Regions from separate parts of the Streptomyces sp. NPDC020742 genome, predicted to be linked through region 1. Evidence: riboswitches for the same ligand, from Rfam matches in the RefSeq annotation. Region 1 holds a riboswitch; the other holds the start of a gene.
The links. A riboswitch is a leader RNA that binds a small molecule or an ion and turns the genes downstream of it on or off. The one in region 1 is predicted to bind glycine.

Region 1 (9,442 bases):
GGCGATCTCCAGGCCGCCGACCGCCTCGTGGTCACGGTTCCAGCCGGACGCCGCGAGCTCCGCCGCCGAGGTCACGCACGGCGCGTAACCGAGGCCGTCGACCTCCATGTTGCCGTACTGGGCATCGGGCGAGCCGGCCCGGCCGTGCCAGAGCAGCATCCAGACCTGGCCCGCGGCGAGCGCGTGCAGCAGCGCCTCATAGGCGTCGTAACGGCCTGGCGAGACCTGCTGCAGCAACTGCTCCAGCGCTCCGGCCGCCGCCGGCCCCTGATGCGCACCCGCGCTCACGTGGTCCGTCCCTTCTCTCGGCAGGGCACGTGTGGGTGCGCCCGCGCGTCGTCCCTCCAGCTTACGAGTGGTCCCGGGAGTAGAAGGGCCGCACGCGCTCCAGCAGCCAGTCGGCGACCGGGTCACCCTGGGCGAGATCGAGCATCACCAACTGGACGGGCCAGGGCACCGGCACCGCGCCGAGCGCACGTCCCAGGGCCGTGAGCACCGTCCCACGGGCGGTGCCGTCATGCAGCGCGGCGGGGGGCGCCTCGATCTGCACACCGACGAACAGCGCGGGCGTGTCGCCCTCGACACTAGCCAGGGCACGTCGGGCAGTCAGGACAATTCCGGCACCGGAGAACTCCAGTCCGGCGGCGGCCAGGAAGTCCACCGGCTCGTCCTGCCAGTCCGGTTCGAAAAGCCGGACCCGCCCGCCGCTGGGCAGCCCCTCCGCCTCGTGGTGGCCCGAGCGGCACAGGGCGGCCACCGCGGGCGGCGGCAGCGGAACGCCGACCGTGCCCTCGGGGTTGACCGCGATGCCTATCTTCGGCGGCAGCCCGCGGGCGAACTCCCGGGCCGGTGCGACGGTGAAGGACATGTGCGAGCCGACCACCCGCAGGAACTCCTGCTCGGAGCTGTAGACGGGGACGTAGGCCAGCCCGGCTATCTCCACGGTGGGCAGGTCCAGGCCGCGGGCACCGGGGCCGGCGCTGTCCGGACCGCCGCCTTCGGGCAGCGGCACCCACACCGGGCTGCGGCCCAGTACCTCGACGATCCGGCCACCGGCGCTGGGATGCCCGACCGAGGCGGCCAGCACCTCTTCCAGTTCGTTGGCCGGCCACGCCAGTTGCGGTATCCCCTGCTCCGGAAAGTTCATCTGCACCCACCCGTTCCAAACCGCTGTCGGCCCCGACCCTAGACGAGAAGGGCCGAGGTGGGACGTACGGGGTGCGGGTGCACAGCACGCCGGAAGCCGTTCTCCGCCCAGCGGAAGCCGGCGGGCTCCAGGGCGCCCCGATGCAGGCCGACCGGCTCCACGGCTCCCGGTGGAAGCCGACCGGCTCCGGGCCCCTCGACGGAGGCCGATCGGCTCCGGGGCGTCCTCAGTGGAAGTCGACCGTCTCCAGCGCGCTCGCCGCCCGCCGGTCCAGCAGCACCACCGAGCCGAACCCCGGGGGCGGCCCAGCGGACTCCGCGGTGGCGATCAGCCGCCCGACCGCCCTGCGATGGCGGGCGAAGGCGTACGCCGAGACCCCGCGTCCGCGCGCCTCCTGCCCGGAGCGGGCCACCTCCGGCGGGACGTCGAGCAGCACCAGATGCAGCCCGCGCCGGCCGCGCCGGGCCGACCGTGCCACCCAGCGCCGGACCCACGCCAGCGTCCCGCAGTCGTGCACCACCACGCTGTCGCCCGAGCGCAGCGTCCGGCCGAGCGTGAGGTAGTGGGCGGCCCGGACCAGCGGGCGGTACAGCCCGTACGGCAGCCGGCGCAGCCGCCCGCGCCCCCAGCGCTCGCGGACGTCCTGGGAGTCGATGCGGTGCACCGCGCCGCCGCCGGTGTCCAGCGGGGGCACCACGCGGTGCATCAGGGTGCTCTTGCCGCTGCCCGGCAGCCCCGAGACCACGACCAGGTCACCGGCCGGGAACCGCAGCTCGGCGGCGCCCCCGGCGGGCGTCCCGGCACCGCGGAGGTCGACGGTCCGCTCGCCGCGCCCCGGGCGGAAGACCGTGCGCGGCGGCCGGCCGGCCGGGAGCGCACCGGCCGCGGACACCACCGCCGCGGCGTCCGGGGGCACGGCCCCCGACGTGGCCGCGCAGGCCGCTTCTCCGTGCACCGTGCTCGCCTCCCCGTCCCGTCCGGATCCGTCCCTTACCCGCAGAGTGTCAAGAAAAGGTAATGAGCAGCAAGGTGCGGGGCCGATCCGCCCACGTCGTGAGCGGGTCGGTGGCAGGGGCTCCTCCATCCGGCGATCCCGTGCAATGATGTGGCCGCCACGTGCACATCGCAGTTCACTCGTGCACCGCCAATTGCATACCGGCCGCTTGAACCCGCGCGGGAGAGTCCCCGGCCGCCACGGCGGGGCGCCGAAGGAGCAAGTCCTCCCTTGAATCTCTCAGGCCCCTATACCGCGCGGGCGAGGCAGATCTGAAAAGCGAGCCACCGCCCGGTTGACGGCGCGGCTCCACCCAAGGTGCAAACCGGGTCCGTTCGCGGGATCCCGGTGAACCTCTCAGGTTCCGATGACAGATGGGGAGAACGTCTTGTCACCCCTGCCTGGGAGCCCAGAACCATGACTGATGCCCCCCGCCGTACCGCGCTGGACGCCACCCATCGCGCGCTCGGCGCGACCATGACCGACTTCGCCGGCTGGGACATGCCGCTGCGCTACGGCAGCGAGCGGGACGAGCACCTCGCCGTCCGCACCCGCGCCGGCCTCTTCGACCTCTCCCACATGGGGGAGATCACCGTCACCGGCCCGCAGGCCGCCGATCTCCTCGACTACGCGCTGGTCGGCAACATCGGTGGCGTCAAGACCGGCCGCGCCCGCTACACCATGATCTGCGAGGCCGAGGGCGGCATCCTGGACGACCTGATCGTCTACCGCCTGGCCGAGCAGGAGTACATGGTGGTGGCCAACGCCTCCAACGCCCAGGTGGTGCTGGACGCGCTGACCGCCCGTGCCGGCGGCTTCGACGCCGCGATCCGCGACGACCGGGACGCCTACGCACTGCTCGCGGTGCAGGGCCCGGAGTCCCCCGGCATCCTCAAGAAGCTCACCGACGCGGACCTGGACGGCCTGAAGTACTACGCGGGCCTGCCCGGCACCGTCGCCGGCGTCGAGGCGCTGATCGCCCGTACCGGATACACCGGCGAGGACGGCTTCGAGCTGTTCGTCCGGCCGGCCGACGCGGTCGCCCTCTGGGAGGCGCTGACCGAGGCCGGCCGGGACGCCGGGCTGGTGCCCTGCGGCCTGTCCTGCCGCGACACGCTGCGCCTGGAGGCCGGCATGCCGCTGTACGGGCACGAGCTGACCACCGCGACCACGCCGTTCGACGCGGGCCTGGGCCGGGTCGTGAAGTTCGAGAAGACGACCAACGGCGGCGACTTCGTGGGCCGCGCGGCGCTCGCGGCGGCCGCCGAGCGCGCCGCGGCCAACCCGCCGCGCACGCTGGTCGGCCTGATCGCCGAGGGCCGCCGGGTGCCGCGCGCCGGCTACTCGGTCACCACCGCCGACGGCACGGTCATCGGTGAGGTCACCTCCGGCGCCCCCTCCCCCACGCTCGGCAAGCCGATCGCCATCGCCTATGTCGACGCGGCCTACGCCACACCGGGCACCGAGGGTGTCTGCGTGGACATCCGTGGAAGCCATGAGCCGTACGAGGTCATCGCGCTGCCCTTCTACAAGCGGCAGAAGTAGCGACCGCGCCTCGGCGGACCCGGCGGCGGCGCGCTCCCGCGCGTCTCACCGTGCAAGACGCTCCCGGAGTCTGCCGTCCGGGAGACGGCCCCCTTCACGACCACACCCTCGCGTACAGGAGAATCGAGCCATGAGCAACCCCCAGCAGCTGCGCTACAGCAAGGAGCACGAGTGGCTGTCGGGCGCCGAGGACGGCGTCTCGACGGTCGGCATCACCGAGCACGCGGCCAACGCGCTCGGCGACGTCGTCTTCGTGCAGCTCCCTGAGGTCGGCTCCACGATCACGGCGGGCGAGTCCTGCGGTGAGCTGGAGTCGACGAAGTCGGTCAGCGACCTCTACTCGCCCGTCGACGGCGAGATCGTCGAGATCAACGAGGAGGTCGTCGCCGACCCCTCGCTGGTGAACTCCGCCCCGTTCGAGGGCGGTTGGCTGTTCAAGGTGAAGATCAGCGGTGAGCCGGGCGAACTGCTCTCGGCCGACGAGTACGCCGCCTTCATCCAGAGCTGAGCTTCCCGCCACCCGACCTCCCCCGGAAGGCGCTCGCCCCGCGCCGGCCTCTTTCCCTAGGACAGACTCATGTCGCTTCTCAACAGCTCCCTGCACGAGCTCGACCCCGACGTAGCCGCCGCCGTCGACGCCGAGCTGCACCGCCAGCAGTCCACCCTCGAAATGATCGCCTCGGAGAACTTCGCCCCCGTCGCGGTCATGGAGGCCCAGGGCTCCGTCCTGACCAACAAGTACGCCGAGGGCTACCCCGGCCGCCGCTACTACGGCGGCTGTGAGCACGTCGACGTCGTCGAGCAGATCGCCATCGACCGGATCAAGGCGCTGTTCGGCGCCGAGGCCGCCAACGTCCAGCCGCACTCCGGTGCGCAGGCCAACGCCGCCGCGATGTTCGCCCTGATCAAGCCGGGCGACACCATCCTGGGTCTCAACCTCGCCCACGGCGGGCACCTGACCCACGGCATGAAGATCAACTTCAGCGGCAAGCTCTACAACGTGGTGCCCTACCACGTCGACGAGAAGACCAACCTGGTCGACATGGAGGAGGTCGAGCGCCTCGCCAAGGAGCACCGCCCCAAGCTGATCGTGGCCGGCTGGTCGGCCTACCCCCGCCAGCTCGACTTCGCCGCGTTCCGCCGGATCGCCGACGAGGTCGGCGCGTACCTGATGGTCGACATGGCGCACTTCGCCGGCCTGGTCGCCGCGGGGCTGCACCCCAACCCGGTCCCGCACGCCCACGTGGTCACCACCACCACGCACAAGACCCTGGGCGGCCCGCGCGGCGGTGTGATCCTGTCCACCCAGGAGCTCGCCAAGAAGATCAACTCCGCGGTCTTCCCTGGCCAGCAGGGCGGTCCCCTGGAGCACGTGATCGCGGCCAAGGCGGTCTCGTTCAAGGTCGCCGCCTCCGAGGACTTCAAGGAGCGCCAGCAGCGCACCCTTGAGGGCGCCCGGATCCTCGCCGAGCGCCTGGTGCAGGACGACGTCAAGCAGCACGGCGTCTCGGTCCTGTCCGGCGGCACCGACGTCCACCTCGTCCTGGTCGACCTGCGCGACAGCGCGCTGGACGGCCAGCAGGCCGAGGACCTTCTGCACGAGGTCGGCATCACCGTCAACCGCAACGCGATCCCGAACGACCCCCGGCCCCCGATGGTCACCTCGGGCCTGCGCATCGGCACCCCCGCGCTGGCCACCCGTGGCTTCCAGGCCGAGGACTTCCGCGAGGTCGCCGACATCATCGCCGAGGCCCTCAAGCCCGCCCCCGACACCGAGGCCCTCAAGGCCCGGGTCACCGCGCTCGCGGAGAAGTTCCCGCTGTACCCGTCGCTGTGACGCGTCTCATGCAGTGATCTCCCGGACCGCCCATCGGAGGCGGTCCGGGAGCGAACGGGCCGTGAGCCCGGGGCTGTTGGCCCCGGGCTCGCGGTCTGCAGGGGCCCTCCGAGCCGGTGTTCCGGCGGCTCGGCGGCGCTGACGGTGATTCGCCGGAAATAAGGTGGTCGCCGGCAGACGACAGACCCTTCGACGGCGAGGGGGCATGCGGCAACAGCAGGACGGACGACACTTCCCATGGACATGAGCGCGGGCGAGCGCAAGGGGCTCAGCCTCTTCGCCCTCATCATGATTGGCATCGGCTCGATCTTCGGCTCCGGCTGGCTCTTCGGCGCCGGCTCCGCCGCCCAGGTGGCGGGACCCGCGGCGCTGGTCGCCTGGGTGATCGGCGTGATCTTCATCGGCATGATCGCGATGTCGTACGCCGAGGTCGGCTCGGCATACCCGATCCCCGGCGGGATGGCCCGCTACGGGCACTTCTCGCACGGCCCGGTCCTGGGCTTCCTCACCGGCTGGGCGGTGTGGATCGCGACCGCCTCGCTGATCCCGATCGAGTCGATCGCGGCCACCCAGTACATGACGTCCTGGAGCTTCGGCTGGGCGAAGGGCCTGGTCGATCCGGCCACCCACCAGCTGACCCTCTCCGGCACGGCGGTGGCGCTGCTGTTGACCCTCGCGCTCTGGCTGACCTGCTACTGGTCGGTCCAGCTGCTGGCCCGCGCCAACACCGTGCTCACCCTGGTCAAGTTCGCCATCCCGGTGCTGGCGGTGCTCGCCCTGGTCGGCTCCGGCTTCCACACCTCGAACTTCACCGCGCACGGCGGCTTCGCCCCGTACGGCTGGCCGGCCGTGCTCACCGCCGTGACCACCTGCGGTGTGGTCTTCGCGTTCAACGGCTTCCAGGCCGTGGTCAACCTCGGCGGGGCCGCCAAGAACCCGGGCCGAGCCATCCCGCTCGCCCTGGTCGGCGCGCTGGCGCTGGGCCTGGTGATCTATCTGGCGCTGCAGATCTCGTACCTGGGGTCGGTGCCGCCCGAGCTGCTCGCGCGGTCCGGCGGCTGGCAGGGCGTGAACCTCAACTCGCCGTTCGCCGACCTGGCGGGGCTGCTGATGCTGCACTGGGTCGTCACCATGCTGCAGTTCGGCGCGTTCATCTCGCCGGCCGGCTCCAACATCGCCAATGTCGCCTCGGCCGCGTACATGGTCACCAACCTCGCCGAGACCGGGTTCTTCCCCCGGAAGCTGGCGGCCGTGCACCCCCGCTACGGCACCGCCCGCCCCGCAATGTGGCTCAACCTCGCCTTCTCCGTCCTGCTGCTGGTCACCGTCGGCCGCAGCTGGCAGGCGCTGGCCGGCGTGGTGTCGGCTGCCATGGTCATCTCGTACCTGATCGGCCCGATCGCGGTGGGGACGCTGCGGCGGACCCGCCCGGAGCTGCCCCGGCCCTTCCGGCTGCCGGCCGCCGGGGTGCTGTGCCCGGTCACCTTCGCCTTCGCCGCCTGCGCGCTGTACTGGTCGAAGTGGCCGGAGACCGGCAAGATCACCCTGCTGACGCTGGTGGCCGCCCCCGTTGCGGCGCTGGTGCTGTGGCGCCGCGGCGAGCGGCGACTGCTGCAGCAGTTCGCCCCGGCTTGGTGGATGATCCTCTTCCTGGTGTGGACGGCCGCGGTGTCCGCGCTGGGTGGCCCGGAGTTCGGCGGCCGGGGCGTCATCCCCAGCGGGCTGGACACCGTCCTGATCGCCGTCACCGCCCCGCTCTTCTACTTCTGGGCGGTGCGCTCCGGGGTCAAGGCCCATGAACGCGGCCTGACCGGCGCTCCGTCTCCCGCCGAAACCAGCCCGGAACCCACTGTTACCCCCGACGACGGCCGCCCGATGGCTTCCGTCTAAGGGCAGCACGCCGGGTCCGCGTTACGCTCGAAAACCGGCGCAGCATCTCCCCACACCCCCCAGCTCCACCGTCCACCACGAGCAGACAAGGGAGTCCGCCACCGTGGCCATCTCCGTCTTCGACCTCTTCTCCATCGGCATCGGCCCCTCCAGCTCCCACACGGTCGGCCCCATGCGTGCGGCCCGGATGTTCGTCGGACGCCTCAAGAAGGACGGCCTGCTCGCCCAGACCACCGCGGTCCGCGCCGAGCTGTTCGGCTCGCTGGGCGCCACCGGCCACGGCCACGGCACGCCGAAGGCCGTCCTCCTGGGCCTGGAGGGCCACTCCCCGCGCACCGTCGACGTCGAGACCGCCGACGACGAGGTCGAGCGCATCCGCACCACCAAGCGGCTGCGGCTGCTCGGGGCGGAGATAGGCACCGCCCACGAGATCGACTTCGACGAGGACAGCGAGCTGATCCTGCACCGTCGGCGTGCCCTGCCCTACCACGCCAACGGCATGACGCTCTTCGCCTACGACAGCGCCGGCGCCCCGCTGCTGGAGAAGACCTACTACTCGGTGGGCGGCGGCTTCGTCGTCGACGAGGACGCGGTGGGCGCGGACCGCATCGTGCTCGACGACACCGTCCTGAAGTACCCCTTCCGCACCGGCGACGAGCTGCTGCGGCTGTCCGAGCAGACCGGTCTGTCGATCTCCGCGCTGATGCTGGAGAACGAGAAGGCGTGGCGCACCGAGGACGAGATCCGCGCCGGTCTGCTGGAGATCTGGCAGGTCATGCAGGGCTGTGTCAGCCGCGGGCTGGCCCAGGAGGGGATCCTGCCGGGCGGACTGAAGGTGCGGCGCCGGGCCGCCAAGTCCGCCCGCGCCCTGCGCTCCGAGGGCGACGCGCCGGCCCGCGCCATGGAGTGGACGACCCTGTACGCGATGGCCGTCAACGAGGAGAACGCGGCCGGCGGTCGGGTGGTGACCGCCCCCACCAACGGTGCGGCCGGCATCATCCCGGCGGTCCTGCACTACTACCTCAACTTCGTGCCCGGCGCCGACGAGGACGGTGTGGTCCGCTTCCTGCTGGCCGCCGGCGCCATCGGCATGCTCTTCAAGGAGAACGCCTCCATCTCCGGCGCCGAGGTCGGCTGCCAGGGCGAGGTCGGCTCGGCCTGCTCCATGGCCGCCGGCGGCCTGGCCGAGGTGCTGGGCGGCTCCAGTGAGCAGGTGGAGAACGCCGCGGAGATCGGCATGGAGCACAACCTGGGCCTGACCTGCGACCCCGTCGGCGGCCTGGTGCAGATCCCGTGCATCGAGCGCAACGGCATGGCCGCGGTGAAGGCCGTCACCGCCGCCCGGATGGCGCTGCGCGGCGACGGCCGCCACCACGTCTCCCTCGACAAGGTCATCAAGACCATGAAGGACACCGGCGCCGACATGAGCGTCAAGTACAAGGAGACCGCCCGCGGCGGTCTCGCGGTGAACATCATCGAGTGCTGAGGCCGCACCCCGTTTACAGGCCCTGACCAGCGCTTTCATGCCTTTCGAGCGCTGGCCAGGGCCTGCCTCGTTTCCGCAGCAGAGGGTCTGTGAAACCTGGGGGTTCATCGGCACCCAATACCAAGAGTTTTACCGCACTCGCCTCGCCCGCCCCTGTGACCGTCCTGACGTCGGCCCCCGAGGACCTCCGCATGCTGTGCGGTGGCGGCGTCCGCGTCGTCAAGGTCTGAGTCTGCGAGGCCGCGCTCAAGGGAACGCGGGTACCCCTGGTCGACGGCGAACGTGCCGGACGGGCGCAGGGTGGGTTTCGGTGGGCAGGCCCGCGAGGCGGACCGGACCGGTGCCCGCCGGGTGCTATCGCCCGACCTCCCAGGCGAACGGCGGGAGTTCGCGGGCGCGGGAGTAGATCTCCAGGGCCTGGCCCGCGGGGACGAAGGGGTGCACACGGGCCCCGTCGAGGCCGGGCAGCAGGCGGGCGCAGTGCAGGACGCAGCCGGCGATCTCCCTGCCGTGCCGGTCGATGAGGGTGGCGGCGTCGTGCGG
Region 2 (9,442 bases), on a different contig from region 1:
ACACCGGTGAGCTGCTGCCGGACGGGCAGGTCATCGCTCCGCACCGGGACCGGGTCACCGCGGCGGCCTGACCGCACGCACCCGGCACGAACCACAGGGCCCCCGGCAGATCTGCCGAGGGCCCTTGCTTGTTGCCCGGGTGGACCGGTGGTGCTCAGCTGTCGTACGCGTCCAGCGGGGGGCAGGAGCAGACGAGGTTGCGGTCACCGAAGGCGCCGTCGATCCGGCGCACCGGCGGCCAGTACTTCTCCCCCGCGGTGACACCGGCGGGGAAGACGGCTTCCTCGCGGCTGTAGCCGTGGTTCCACTCGCCGCCGAGCGCGGCCGCGGTGTGCGGAGCATTGCGCAGCGGGTTGTCGTCCTTGTCCCACTCGCCCGAGCCGACCTTCTCGATCTCCGCGCGGATGGCGATCATCGCGTCGCAGAACCGGTCCAGCTCGGCGAGGTCCTCGCTCTCGGTGGGCTCGATCATCAGCGTGCCGGCCACCGGGAAGGACATCGTCGGGGCGTGGAAGCCGTAGTCGATCAGCCGCTTGGCGACGTCGTCGATGCTGACGCCGGTCGCCTTGGTCAGCGGCCGGACGTCGATGATGCACTCGTGCGCGACCAGACCGCCAGGGCCGGTGTAGAGCACCGGGTAGTGCGGCTCCAGGCGCTTGGCGATGTAGTTGGCGCTGAGGACCGCGACCTGGGTGGCGCGCTTGAGGCCCTCGCCGCCCATCAGCCGGACGTACGCCCAGGAGATCGGCAGGATGCCGGCCGAGCCCCAGGGGGCCGCGGAGATCGGCCCGACGCCGGTCTCGGGGCCCGCGGTGGGCTGCAACGGGTGGTTGGGCAGGTACGGCGCCAGGTGGGCGCGGACGCCGACCGGACCGACGCCGGGGCCGCCGCCGCCGTGCGGGATGCAGAACGTCTTGTGCAGGTTGAGGTGCGAGACGTCGCCGCCGAACTTTCCGGGCTCGGCCAGGCCGACCAGCGCGTTGAGGTTGGCGCCGTCGACGTAGACCTGGCCGCCGGCCTCGTGCACCGCGGCGCAGATCTCGGTGATGTGCTCCTCGAACACGCCGTGGGTGGAGGGGTAGGTGACCATCAGGACCGCGAGCTCGTCCCGGTGCTTCTCGATCTTGGCGTGCAGGTCGTCGGCGTCGACCTCGCCGTCCGAGCCGGTCTTGACGACGACGACCTTCATGCCGGCCATCACGGCGCTGGCGGCGTTGGTGCCGTGCGCCGAGGACGGGATGAGGCAGACCGTGCGCTGCTCGTCACCGTTGGCGCGGTGGTAGGCGCGCACCGCCAGCAGACCGGCCAGCTCGCCCTGCGATCCGGCGTTGGGCTGGATGGACACCTTGTCGTAGCCCGTGACGGTGGCCAGCCGCTCCTCCAGCTCCTGGATGAGCGTGAGGTAGCCCTGGGCCTGGTCGGCCGGCGCGAAGGGGTGCAGCTGGCCGAAGGCGGGCCAGGTGACCGGCTCCATCTCGGTGGTGGCGTTCAGCTTCATGGTGCACGAACCCAGCGGGATCATGCCGCGGTCCAGCGCGTAGTCCTTGTCCGCGAGAGTGCGCAGGTAGCGCAGCATCGCGGTCTCGGAGCGGTGCTGGTGGAAGACCGGGTGGGTGAGGTACTCATCGCCGCGCAGCAGCGCCTGCGGCAGCGTCTCGGCGGCGGTCGCATCCAGCTGCTCGATGTCGCCCTGCACGCCGAAGGCGCTCCAGACGCCGGCGAGCTGCGCGCGGCCGGTGGTCTCGTCGCAGGCGATGCCGACCAGGTCGGCGTCGACCTGGCGGAGGTTGACGCCGGCCTCGCGGGCGGCGGCGACGACCTCGGCGGCCCGGCCGGGCACCCGCGCGGTCAGGGTGTCGAAGTACGCGTCGTGGACGATCTCCACCCCGCCGGCGCGCAGGCCCTCGGCGAGCACCGCGGCGTAGCGGTGGGTGCGGTGGGCGATGGTGCGCAGCCCCTCGGGGCCGTGGTAGACGGCGTACATCCCGGCCATGACGGCGAGCAGCACCTGCGCGGTGCAGATGTTGCTGGTGGCCTTCTCACGGCGGATGTGCTGCTCACGGGTCTGCAGCGCGAGGCGGTAGGCCTTGTTGCCGTCGGCGTCGACGGAGACGCCTACCAGGCGGCCGGGCAGGCTGCGGGCGAACTGGTCGCGTACGGCCATGAAGCCGGCGTGCGGTCCGCCGAATCCCATCGGGACACCGAAGCGCTGGGTGGTGCCGACGGCGATGTCCGCGCCCAGCTCACCGGGCGAGGTCAGCAGCGTCAGGGCGAGCAGGTCGGCGGCGACGGTGACGATCGCGCCCAGCTCATGGGCCTGCTCGATCACGGCGCGCGGGTCGCGGACCGCACCGGAGGCGCCCGGGTACTGGAGCAGCACACCGAAGACGCCGCGCTCGGCGACCTCGGCGGGGATGCCGTCGGACAGGTCCGCGACGACGACCTCGACGCCGGTCGGCTCGGCGCGGGTCTCGATCACGGCGATGGTCTGCGGCAGACAGTCCGCGTCGACCAGGAAGACGCCCTGCTTGACCTTGCCGACCCGGCGGGACAGCGCCATCGCCTCGGCGGCCGCGGTGCCCTCGTCCAGGAGGGAGGCGCCGGAGGTGGGCAGGCCGGTCAGGTCGGCGACCATGGTCTGGAAGTTCAGCAGCGCCTCCAGGCGGCCCTGCGAGATCTCCGGCTGGTAGGGCGTGTACGCCGTGTACCAGGCCGGGTTCTCCATCACATTGCGCAGGATCACCGGCGGGGTGAAGGTGCCGTAGTAGCCCAGCCCGATCATGGAGGACAGCACCTGGTTGCGCTCCGCCAGGCCGTGCAGCTCCTGGAGGACCTCGGCCTCGGTCCGGCCCTGCGGCAGGCCGAGAGCCTCCGCGCTCTTGATCACATCGGGGACGGCGACGGCGGTGAGCTCCTCCAGCGACCCGAAGCCGATGTGCGCGAGCATCTTGGCCTGCGCCTCGTGGTCGGGGCCGATGTGGCGGTGTTCGAAGGGGGTGCCGCGCTCCAGCTCGGTCAAGGAGATGCGATTGGTGGTCATCTGCGGGGGCCTCCTGGTCGGTACGACCTACGAGGGGCACCACGGCGCGGGTGCCCGGACGGCCTCCCCCTCTGTCATCTCAACCTGAGAGCTTCACCGGGCCGCAAAGCGGTCCGGCTTTCACCGTCGGTGAGGAGGGGTCCCGGAGCTGTGCCTTCCGTGGCCCGCCCTGCTTTCCAGAGTGACCTCGTCCGTGCGGTACGGGTGCCTGAGAGATTCCGGGGAGGATTTGCTCCTTCGGCGCCCTCGCCGCGAACGGCAAAGGACTCTCCCGCACGGATTCTGCGGCCATTGGCCAGCCTACCAGCGCGCCACTCGAAGGATCCTTCGAGTGGCCGGGGCATGAAATGTGCCGTTTGGTAGTTGTCACAGGGCAGTTGCGACCAATTGGAGGGGCCGTGCAAACCGATATCGATCCCCGGAGCCTGATCGGCCGCAAAGCGTTCGACCGTAATGGCGCGAAAATCGGCACGATCGACGAGGTCTATCTCGACGACGCAACGGGGGAACCGGAGTGGGCGGCCGTCCGCACCGGACTGTTCAGCCGGGACGCGTTCGTACCGCTGGAGCCCAGCAAGATGGTCGGCGAGGGCCTGCACATCCCCTACGACCGCAAGCTGATCAAGGACGCCCCGGACTTCGGCGTGGGCCGCCACCTCTCCCCCGAGCAGGAACTCCAGCTCTACCACCACTACCGGCTGGACATCTCCTCACCGGACCCCGACTCGCTGCCCCCGGGGAACTCCGGCGGCTCCGGCGACACCGACTTCGGCAAGATCGCCGGCTCCGACGACTGACCGCTCTCCGGTCCCCCACCCACCAGCGGCAGGGGCTCCCCCGGCCGCAGCGCCGGGTCCTCCACCGCAAAGGTCCGCACCCTCCCCGGTGCGGACCACGGCGTTTCGAAGCGCACGGTCACTCTCCCCACCCCGCTCCCCTGCACCCAGCCGGGACCGAACTCGTCGTGCAGCACATCCAGCCCCGGATGCCAGCGCCGCGGCCGCTCCGCCTCGGACGCCTCCCCGCCGTCGCCGCCCCCGCCGGGCTCCGACGCCGCCTCGGCCGGCTCCGCGGCCTCCCGCTCCGAAGCGATCTGGGCGAACAGGTCCTCCTGCGTGAAGTCGGCCAGCCCGCTCACGCCGACGCCCAGCAGCCGCACCCCGCCGGTGGTGTCCACCATGTCCAACAGCCGCACCGCGGCCTCCCGTACGACCCCGGGGTCATCGGTGGGCCCGCGGAGCGTCTCGGAACGGGTCAGCGTGGAGAAGTCGTAGTTACGGACCTTGATCACCACCGTCCGCCCGGAGCGGCCGGCCGCACGCAGCCGCTGCACACAGCGGTCGGCCAGCCGCAGCACCTCGGCCCGCACCCGCGTCCGATCGGTCAGATCGACCTCGAAGGTGTCCTCCACCGAGATCGACTTGGCGTCCCGCTCGGCGACCACCGGACGGTCGTCCTGCCCCAAAGCCATCGCGTACAGCCCCGCGCCGTGCGCCCTGCCCAGCAGCCGTACCAGCTCCGCCTCGCCGGCCTCCGCGGTCTCCGCGACGGTGTGGATCCCGGCCCTGCGCAGCGTCTCGGCCGTCGCCGGCCCCACCCCGGGCAGCGTCCGCACCGTCATCGGTCCCAGCAGCTCCCGCTCGGTGCCCGGCTCGATCACCACCAGGCCGTTCGGCTTGGCCGCCTCAGAGGCGATCTTGGCCAGCATCTTGGCGCCGGCCAGGCCCACCGAGCCCGTCAGGCCGGTCGCCGCGCGGATGTCCCGCCGCAGCTGCTCCCCCACGGCCCGCACCGCCTCGGTCCGCGGTGGCACCCCGCCCGCCTCGAGGTCCACGAACGCCTCGTCCAGGCTGAGCGGCTCCACCAGCGGCGACAGTGCGTGCAGCAGCTCCATCACCGTGTCACTCACCTGGCGGTACAAGGTGAAGCGAGGGCTGAGGTAGGCCGCATTGGGGCACAGCCGGCGCGCCTGCGCCGTGGGCATCGCCGAGCGGACCCCGAAGATCCGCGCTTCGTACGAGGCGGTGGCGACGACGCCCCGCGGGCCGATCCCGCCGACCACCACCGGCTTGCCGCGCAGACTCGGCTTGGCCGCCTGCTCGGCGGCCGCGTAGAACGCATCCATGTCCAGATGCAGAATCGTCGGCGCAGCTCTCACATGTCCGATGCTGCCGCATACCACTGACAATCGGCCCGCCGCCGGGCCGGGACCGGGGCGGTGCGCTCAGCCCGCCCGGTTGCGCCGCCGCGCCAGCTCGTCGTGGGGGTTCTTCCCGATCAGCGTCTCACCGGTGTCCACGCGCTCCCCGTGGAGCTGTGACAGCGCGCCCTCCACGTCCCGCCAGACCACCCCGACGGCGATGCCGAAGACGCCCTGACCGCCCTGGAGCAGATCCACGACCTGGTCGGGCGAAGTGCACTCATAGACCGTGGCGCCGTCACTCATCAGCGTCATCCGCGTGAGGTCCGCCAGCCCCCGGGCGCGCAGGTGCTGCACCGCGGTGCGGATGTTCTGGAGCGAGACCCCGGTGTCCAGCAGCCGCTTGACGATCTTCAGGACGACGACGTCCCGGAAGCTGTAGAGCCGCTGGGTGCCGGAGCCGTACGCCGGCCGGATGCTCGGCTCCACCAGGCCGGTACGCGCCCAGTAGTCGAGCTGCCGGTAGGTGATGCCCGCTGCCGCACAGGCGGTGGGGCCGCGATAGCCGATGTTCTGGGCCTCGCAGTCCTCCGACACCGCCGCGGCGGGTGCCGGGGTACGGTTCGCCGCTGCGCCCGCGTGGAGCGGCAACGCCCCTTCCGCCGCCGTACCGTCGCCGGTGATTGCCACGCCGCCCTCCGTCCTCCACGTCCCGGACGGGACCTGCCATATCGACGGTATGCAGTCACTCGGGGTGCGTCAACGATCGCCGCGCTCGCCACGCCGAGTGATAATCACCCTACGAGTGGTTTCTCGTGACCGTGCGCGGGGAATGGCTGAATAGTTTGGCCGGAATCAGACCGTTAGCCCGGCCAGCGACACCGGCTACTGGCTGTTGGTACCGAAGTCCTCCGGCGAGATCTGGTCGAGGAACTCGCGGAACTTCTCCACCTCGTCCTCCTGCTCGTCCGGGATGGCGATGCCCGCGTCGTCCAGCACACCGTCCGTACCGAAGATCGGCGTTCCGGTGCGCAGCGCCAGCGCTATGGCGTCGGACGGACGCGCGCTGACCTCCACCCCGCTGGCGAAGACCAGTTCCGCATAGAAAACCCCCTCGCGCAGGTCCGTGATCCGCACCTGCGTCAGCTCCTGGCCCACCGCTTCGAGCACGTCCTTGAAGAGGTCGTGCGTCAGCGGCCTGGCAGGGACCATGCCCTGCTGGGCGAAGGCGATGGCGGTTGCCTCCCCTGGCCCGATCCAAATGGGCAAGTAGCGGTCGCCTCCCACCTCCCGCAGGAGCACGATCGGTTGGCTGGAAGGCATTTCCACCCGGACACCCACGACGTCGAGCTCGTTCACACAGCAACCCTAGGACGTGCCCGGCCGGTTTGGGTAGTCGGGCACTCTTTTGCTCACTGCGGTCGGCCCCGCAGCGCGCTCTGCACCAGCGCCGCATGGAGCCGTACCGACAGCGTGGCCAGCTCCCGGGCGGTGGCCTCGGCATGGGCCCTGGTCTGCGGGTTACGGTGCCGCCGAAGGGGTGCAACGACCTGTTCGACCAGGCCGGCCTCGCGCTCGGCGGCCGCCTTGACCACCCGCAGGTGCCGCGGCTCCAGACCGAAACGCCCCAGGTCCGCGACCAGTTTGGCGATGGTCACCGCCTCGATGTCGTACCCGCCGTCCGCATGGGGGACGATGAGTCCGTACGACTCCCAGTCGGCGAGCACCGCCTCGTCCGCCCCGGTGGCGGCCAGCAGCTCGGCCCGGCCGATCCGGGCGGCCGTCGGACGGTCCTCGCCCGCTTCGGGCACGTCCTCGACCAGGTCGCGGGCGGGCGGGGCCTGCGCGGGCAGTGGCACCTGCTCACCGCGCTCCAGGGCATCCAGGTGCTCCCGGATGACCTTCAGTGGTAGATAGTGGTCCCGCTGCATCCGCAGGACGTTGGCCAGCCGCTCGACGTCGGCGGGCGTGAACTTGCGATATCCGGAAGGCGTGCGCTTCGGCTCGACCAGCCCCTCCGCCTCCAGGAAGCGGATCTTGGAGATGGTGACCTCGGGGAACTCCTCGCGCAGCACATTGAGCACCGTGCCGATGCTCACCGGCCTGCCGTCCGAGGAGGCGGTGCCGGAAGACCCGGCACCGCCCTTCGGTGTATCGCGCATATACCTTCCCCGGCCGGTCAGATACCGGCGCCTCGCTGGCTCGCGTAGAAGACCAGGCGGTACTTGCCGATCTGGACCTCATCACCGCTGGAGAGGACGAACGAGTCGATCCGCTCGCGGTTGACGTACGTGCCGTTCAGGCTGCCGACGTCGGCGACCGTGAAGCGGCCGTCCGAGCCGCGGCGGAACTCCACGTGCCGACGCGAGACCGTCACATCGTCGAGGAAGATGTCGCCCTGCGGATGCCGGCCCGCGGTCGTCAGCTCGCCGTCCAGCAGGAAGCGGCTACCCGAGTTCGGACCCCGGCGGACGACCAGCAGCGCCGAACCCAGCGGCAGCGCCTCCACGGCGGCCTGGGCCTCCGGGGACAGCGACGGCAGCATGTTCTGCCCCGTCGTCTCCGAGTCGTAGGCCTCCAACCCCGAGATGGAGATCGTGGAGGTCGTCTCGGACGCCCGCTCGGGCTGAGCGCCCGCGCGCAGCGGCGCACCACAGTTGGAGCAGAACCGGCTCGCCTCGGCGTTCCGGTGCCCACACCTCGTACAGACCGGCACGGCCGAACCTCCACCCTGTGAGGCCGATGATTCCTGGGAACCTATGCGGCCGGCACCGGAGGGGTCAACAGAACCCGCGCCGTGCCCCCCGGACGGACCGCCCACCTCATCACGGAAGAGCGGACGCTCCCCGGGCGCATTGCTCTCATCGGCCTGGCGCGGGGCACGGTGCCGCGCAGTGCCGCTACCGCCCTCCTCCTGGCGTGCGCTCTTGCCGAACAGCTTTCCAAACAACTTCACGGGCGATTCCCCTTGAACGAAACAGACCCGCCCGTGGGGCAGGACGAACCCTCGATGCACACACCGGCCCATCCGGACATCCAGTGAACGTCCGTGGCCTCCAGACAGTTTCCACCACACACCACACGCACGGTGCGTCGACCCCCCGCTACCTCATGCCCTCGCCGAGCACTCGACATACCTGTACGCCTCACTGCGATGACGACCGAGCGTAGTCAGGCCGCTTCGCCTCCCGCAAGGCGTCCACAATGATCTTCCTTTCACGGGTCACAGACACCTTGGCCTGCTCCTTTTCCAGCGTCTGCACCACACCGCCAGGAATGTTCAGCGCCGGTTCCAGATCCTCCGGCTTGCCGATGACCTTGAAACGGTACGGCTGCATGACGCGCTTGCCGTCGATCTCCACGCCGCCGCGCAGGTCCGAGAGGTAGGTGCTCGCGACCACCCGGACGTTGTTGACCTGGATGGCCTCGGCACCGGCCGCCCGCAGTTCCTGGATGGTGTCCAGCAGCTTGTCCGCCTCCACGGAGTGCGTCGAGTCGTCGATGGTCAGGTTGATGCCGGGCCCTTGCGCCGCGACAGTCCCGGCCAGCACACCCAGCTGCTGTTCCTTCTCCACGGTCTGCTTACGGGCCTCCTCGGCCTGGTTCGAGCTGTTCTCCAGCTCGGTCTTCTGCCCTTCCAGGCGCCGCTGTTCGTCCGTCAACCGCTGGGAGCGGTTGTCCAGCTCGTCCAGAATGCGCACCAGGTCCTCCTGGCGTGCACCGCGCAGCGCGCTGCTGTCACTGGTGGAACGTACCTGAATCGCCAGGCCGAGGCCGAGAATGAACAGCAGCAGCGCGACGATCAGTTGAGCCCGGGTCAGCCGGGGCGGCCACAGGCTCGCAACCAGCCGCTGCCGACCGGTCTTCGGGCCGTCGTCCTGCCCGTCGTCCGGGACCGCGTCCGGAGCCGAGGAGTCTGCCCCTTTGTCCGACTTCTGTCCAGTACTGTCCGGTTCCTGGTCTTCGATTCCGTCCGAGGGTCGTGCCCATCCGGGTGCGTTGCCGGTCTCGGGAGGCATCGGGCGCCGGTCGGCCGGACCGCTCTCCGGCTCCTGTCGCTCCGACCTTTCCGGCTGTGTGGACCCTTCGGATTGTTCGGGCTGTTCCGGCAGTTCGGGCTTCTCTTCCGGTTCCGGTGTGGGCTCCGGGGCCTCGTCCTTGGTCATCCGCCTCACGCCCGGAAGACGTGCCGGCGGATCGCGGCGGCGTTGGAGAAGATCCGGATACCCAGTACCACGACGACGCCGGTGGAGAGTTGGGCG

Region 2: another riboswitch for glycine. It lies ahead of gcvP (aminomethyl-transferring glycine dehydrogenase); the one in region 1 lies ahead of gcvT (glycine cleavage system aminomethyltransferase GcvT).

Annotation. Positions count from the first base shown of each region.
Region 1 is NZ_JBFAEA010000021.1:97,257-106,698, forward strand. Features, by position in the region: gene AB0G84_RS28260 (enhanced serine sensitivity protein SseB C-terminal domain-containing protein) at 1-288, opposite strand, end outside; gene AB0G84_RS28265 (enhanced serine sensitivity protein SseB) at 350-1,147, opposite strand; gene AB0G84_RS28270 (AAA family ATPase) at 1,374-2,042, opposite strand; glycine riboswitch at 2,312-2,407, shown strand; gene gcvT (glycine cleavage system aminomethyltransferase GcvT) at 2,559-3,686, shown strand; gene gcvH (glycine cleavage system protein GcvH) at 3,817-4,194, shown strand; gene glyA (serine hydroxymethyltransferase) at 4,264-5,523, shown strand; gene AB0G84_RS28290 (APC family permease) at 5,761-7,413, shown strand; gene AB0G84_RS28295 (L-serine ammonia-lyase) at 7,517-8,899, shown strand; partial or broken gene AB0G84_RS28300 (DNA-binding protein) at 9,025-9,129, shown strand; gene AB0G84_RS28305 (hypothetical protein) at 9,254-9,442, opposite strand, start outside.
Region 2 is NZ_JBFAEA010000029.1:73,402-82,843, forward strand. Features, by position in the region: gene AB0G84_RS31730 (DUF5999 family protein) at 1-71, shown strand, start outside; gene gcvP (aminomethyl-transferring glycine dehydrogenase) at 155-3,040, opposite strand; glycine riboswitch at 3,227-3,324, opposite strand; gene AB0G84_RS31740 (PRC-barrel domain-containing protein) at 3,439-3,837, shown strand; gene AB0G84_RS31745 (DNA polymerase IV) at 3,732-5,198, opposite strand; gene AB0G84_RS31750 (MerR family transcriptional regulator) at 5,265-5,870, opposite strand; gene AB0G84_RS31755 (bifunctional nuclease family protein) at 6,066-6,539, opposite strand; gene AB0G84_RS31760 (MerR family transcriptional regulator) at 6,593-7,342, opposite strand; gene AB0G84_RS31765 (FHA domain-containing protein) at 7,360-8,208, opposite strand; gene AB0G84_RS31770 (DUF881 domain-containing protein) at 8,327-9,199, opposite strand; gene AB0G84_RS31775 (small basic family protein) at 9,352-9,442, opposite strand, start outside.